2 regions of the Paenibacillus sp. JJ1683 genome follow, and region 1 is predicted to be linked to the other one. Evidence: predicted binding sites of a transcription regulator. Region 1 holds the regulator's gene; the other holds the start of a gene.
The links. Region 1 encodes NrdR, which represses ribonucleotide reductase genes. Its sites were predicted from a motif close to AACACNATATATNGTGTT; they were not measured.
Positions count from the first base shown of each region.

Region 2: the regulator NrdR is predicted to act here: its motif matches at 1,722-1,739, upstream of nrdI (class Ib ribonucleoside-diphosphate reductase assembly flavoprotein NrdI).

Region 1 covers NZ_CM129820.1:1,898,076-1,900,528, reverse strand. Annotated here, with positions in the region: gene ACUC6J_RS08270 (alpha/beta hydrolase family protein) at 1-246, shown strand, start outside; tRNA gene ACUC6J_RS08265 (tRNA-Lys) at 333-405, opposite strand; tRNA gene ACUC6J_RS08260 (tRNA-Ala) at 417-492, opposite strand; gene nrdR (transcriptional regulator NrdR) at 622-1,089, opposite strand; gene ACUC6J_RS08250 (alpha/beta-type small acid-soluble spore protein) at 1,195-1,419, shown strand; gene ACUC6J_RS08245 (lytic transglycosylase domain-containing protein) at 1,539-2,102, opposite strand; gene coaE (dephospho-CoA kinase) at 2,099-2,453, opposite strand, start outside.
Region 2 covers NZ_CM129820.1:2,061,692-2,064,144, forward strand. Annotated here, with positions in the region: gene nrdE (class 1b ribonucleoside-diphosphate reductase subunit alpha) at 1-1,209, opposite strand, end outside; gene nrdI (class Ib ribonucleoside-diphosphate reductase assembly flavoprotein NrdI) at 1,196-1,555, opposite strand; gene ACUC6J_RS09085 (DUF2500 domain-containing protein) at 1,964-2,326, shown strand; gene ACUC6J_RS09090 (GNAT family N-acetyltransferase) at 2,387-2,453, shown strand, end outside.

The sequences.
Region 1 (2,453 bases):
GTACTCTTGGTTCTGGCTGGGAAAGATATAAACGTAGATGTAAAAGACACTGAGCGAGTATATCGCCAAAAGATATCTCCAGACCTGCTGTCTGTTATTCATTTGCCAGAAGTTGACCATTCCATGATGAATGAACAAATCGCGCATTCCAAGTCCCTAACCTTCTTAACCGCCGTATTTGCCCCCAGACAATTGGTAAATGATGATTATCTACAAATTCTCGCCGATTATGTTAGTCAGCGTTAAGCTTGGAACTGCTGTATACTCTATTAGACCGGGAATAGATATATAAACAGCAAAAAAAACGGCATTTCTGCCGTTTTTTTAAAGGATGGACTCTCAGGGACTCGAACCCTGGACCAATTGATTAAGAGTCAACTGCTCTACCAACTGAGCTAAGAGTCCATATAAAATTATGGTGGAGCCTAGGGGGATCGAACCCCTGACCTCATCGCTGCCAGCGATGCGCTCTCCCAGCTGAGCTAAGGCCCCGTCACAAGTAAGTGAATTAACGTTTCAAGCGACTTCTATATCATATAAAATATTCGACTCTGTGTCAATACTTTTATAAAAAAATATTAACATCTTCCCGCCACGACCCTAAAAAGATACAGTCAGCGATCAGTCGCTGTCTGTATCTTTAGATAACAGTGTTTTCAGTTCCTTCATAAACATATTGATGTCTTTGAACTGCCGATAGACGGACGCAAAGCGTACGTAGGCCACTTCATCCACAGGATAGAGCTGTTCCATGACCAGCTCACCAATCTGCTGGCTATCCACCTCTGTGGCTGCCGTGTTGCGAATGGCGTTCTCCACCTGAGATACAATCAGATCGAGCTGCTCGACTGATACTGGACGCTTCTCACAGGCTCGAATGAGACCGCGCAGCATTTTATCACGGCTAAACTCTTCACGGCTGCCATCTTTTTTGATGACCATCAGTGGGGTCTCTTCCACCATTTCAAAGGTGGTAAAACGCCTGGCACACTGTTCGCATTCGCGGCGGCGTCGGATGGACTTATTATCATTCGCTGGTCGCGAATCCAACACTTTCGTGCCGTTGTAAGCGCAATACGGGCACTTCATAATCTCATCACTTCCTTTTTCCAATAAATTCCCGAAGCTTTTTAGTAATAATTTTGTCGAAACGGATCATAATATGTTTACCACGTCGCGAGGAGGTGAACAACAATGGCACAAGGAAACAATGGCAACTCCAACAACCTGGTAGTCAGCAGATCCTCCGGTGCTCTGGAGCAAATGAAATATGAAATCGCTCAAGAGCTGGGTATCAGCATTCCTCAAGATGGATACCAAGGTAACATGACTTCCTATGAGAACGGTTCGATCGGGGGCTACATCACAAAACGCCTCGTAACGATTGCCGAACAACAATTGGCAGGACAATACCAATAATCTCGGTAATAATGAAGAAGTAATACGAAAAAGTGTAGGGATAGGCTGCTAAAAACAGCCTGTCCTGCGCTTTTTTTCATTTTAAAGCGAAAAGGCTCATGTTGTCATTAACCTGTCCCTTAAAACTCGTTATAAATTTTTGTATATTGCCTGTAGTAGTAGATGACTCGCTGTACATAATGCCGTGTCTCACCAAAAGGGATTTGCTTAATGGACTCTTCTTTGCCATCCCACACCCCCTGATCCAGCCATTCCTGAACTTTACCTGGACCAGCATTATAAGCCGCTACGATGACCACAGGATTATCCTGAAACTTCATAGACAGGTTATGCAGATACCAGGTCCCCAGCTCAATATTGGTGCCGGGCTCGTGCTTGACACTATCCAGCGGGACCTTCTGAATCTGGGCACTCTCCATAATCCAATTGGCTGTGTTCGGCATAATCTGCATAAGCCCCAGCGCACCCTTGTGTGACTGCTTGCTGGTTTTAAAATTTGTCTCCACACGGATAATAGACGCCACCAAAAATGGGTCCACTTCATAGGTCTGTGAATACTGCCGAATCTCATCCTTATATTGAATCGGGTAAAACCAGGACATCCAATTCGAGTTGAGGAACAGAATCAGGACAAATCCGACAAACAAAATGAGCAGGACTCTTTTCTTACGTAAAATGTTCATGCAAGTCCCTTTCGCTGCCAAAACTGATCAATTTGCATCTGCGTCTCAGACTGTGTTCCGCTATTATCAATAACAATATCAGCTAAATTTTTTTTCTGCTCGATATCCATTTGTGCGGACAAACGAAGCTCGGCTTGCTCTTCTGTCAGACCGTCTCTGAGCATCAGACGTCGGAGCTGAACATCACGTGGTACATATACAACCATAATTTCCTCGTACAGGCTCTCCAGCCCAGACTCATACATTAACGGGATATCTGCCAAAACAAGCTTGTCCGGCTGCTCCCGTTCATAAGCTTCCATGCGCAGACGCATTTCCTCACGAATAGCAGGATGCGTAATATCGTTAAGT
Region 2 (2,453 bases), 160 kb from region 1:
ACAGCTTACATCTCGGCGAATAATATCCTGTTGTCCATAATCTGTAATTTCGGAAGTTTCCTGCAACTGGAAGATTTCCGTACATAGGTTCGACATCTTGACTTGGCCCACGTTTTTAAGAGCATGCGCCTGATTTGCGTTACTTTTGTTCATAATATATGGATAGCCAGACTCCAACTGAATCATGGCAATTTTCGTCAGCATATCACGTGCGCTCATCGCTATTTTTTTCTTCACTCGATCGTCAGCGAGCAGCGTATCGTACATTTCATCCAGATCCATGTCGTCCAAATGTGTTCCATAAGCCTTGAACACACTATAAGGTGCAAATACATGCAGCGGTTCATTATCTTGTGCCAGCTTGTAAAAGCGGTTCGGCACCAGCAATCCGATTGAAAGTGTCTTGAGACGTACTCTTTCATCAGCATTGATTTTTTTACTATCCAGGAACTCCAGCACGTCCCATCCGAAAATGTTGTAATAGGCTGCACCAGAGCCTTTACGTTGACCCATTTGATCCGCGTAGGAGAAACCATCTTCCATCAGCTTCAGCACAGGCATAATGCCTTTTGCTGCGCCTTCTACACCTTTAATTTCCTCGCCGCGTGACCGCAGCTTCGACAGGTTAACCGCAACACCGCCGCCAATTTTGGACAATTGCATGCAAGTGTTCAATACATAGTTGATTGAGTTCAGAGAGTCATCCATTTCGAGCAAGAAGCAGGACACCAATTCCCCACGACGGCTTTTGCCAGCGTTCAGGAAGGTTGGTGTAGCTGGCTGAAGACGTTGCTCCATCATCGAGCGGGACAACAGGCGCGCCGTATCGGCGTTGCCGCGTCCCAAATGCAGGGCGACAGCAGCCACCCGGTCAGGGTAGTGTTCCAGATAGACTTTACGGTCGTTACTCTTCATTGCATAATCAGTATAAAACTTGGATGCTGCCATATAGGAAGGGAATTTAAAATTATAGCTATGAGTGATATGGAAAATATCATTAATTTCATCAGCTGTATAGCTGTTATAGAAATTTTCGTAATAATCATTCTCAATCATATACAGCACTTGAGCAGCTGTGTCAGCAAACTTCAAACTTCGTTCTTGAACTTCCTTCATAAATTCTGCTACAGCCTCTTGGTCCTTTTCCAATTGGAAAAAGCCGTCTGTATCGCGTTTCATCAACATGTTGTTCAATTCAATATGCCGCAACTCGGCTCACCTCCTGTTTAAAACGCTCCACATCTCCGAACGTTCCAGATAATTCAAATTTGCTAATCACGGGGACATTATAATGGTCGGCAATCAAATCCGCACTTTTGGCAAATTTCTCACCCCAGTTACGGTTGCCGCTTGCAGCTACACCAACAAGGTTTTGTGCATTTTTTTTCAAAAATGAAGATACCCTCTCAGGTATCTGCCCAAACCCGGTTGTATATGTAATGAGTACGTAAGGTTCTTCTATAGTCATTTGCTCCTCAATCTGAACCGCCGGAAGCTTGAGCTTGTTTATAAATCTTTTTACATTGCCGGTCTTGGAATCATAAGCAATCAGCATGGTGTGCAACCTCCTTAACAATTAACGAAAAAAAGAAAACGGCATTGCCAAGAGACCCATCATAGCTGTAATCCCTTGCTGGCTGCGCCATTTAAGATTTTTGACTCTATATTTACATGTATTTTCATACCTTTATCTTCAAGATATCGGGCATAAATACGTTTTTTACACTATATTTAGAGTACATTTTCTATTTTATATCTATATATAGTTTTGTCAATCGGTCTAGAGAGGCTCAGAGGACCCAGATCGGGTGTAAGTCCAAGCAGGGTGCGGAAAAGAGCGAAAGAACTTTTTTTTCGTAAGTATGTTAAAAAAGTATTGGAGTTTTTTAAGCTGAGGATGTACGATTTGTCAATGGGCAATAGAATGGAAAATTTACATTTTACTGTAGAAAGGATGAAGCAAATGGGAAGTGGTTTTATGGCATTTCAACCGTTTAGTATTATCTTTTTTGTCGTGTTTGGACTCATTGCTTTTGTAATCATTATGGGAATTGTCAAATCGATAAGTGCAGGTCTTTCCAATCAAGCAGCCGAACAGGTCCAACGTTCTTGCAAGGTTGTGGATAAGCGAACGAGAGTGCGTGGGGGGTCAGGCAATTTTTCAGCTTCGACCGATTACTATATCACCTTTGAATTTGACAGGGGGGAGCGTAAGGAGCTGGAGGTGAAGGATACGGACTTCGGAATGATTGTAATCGGGGATCGCGGGGAGGTTCATTATAAAGGTACACGTTTCCTGGAGTTTGTGAGATTAATGGGAGCGTAAAAGGGGGACAGGGTGATAGAGTATTACCAGAACCAATACATAATAGGGAGGAAGCTGACGATGCCACATATCATTGGAGCACGAATTGTATTAAGAGAGTACCGTCAGGAGGATATACCTGATATCC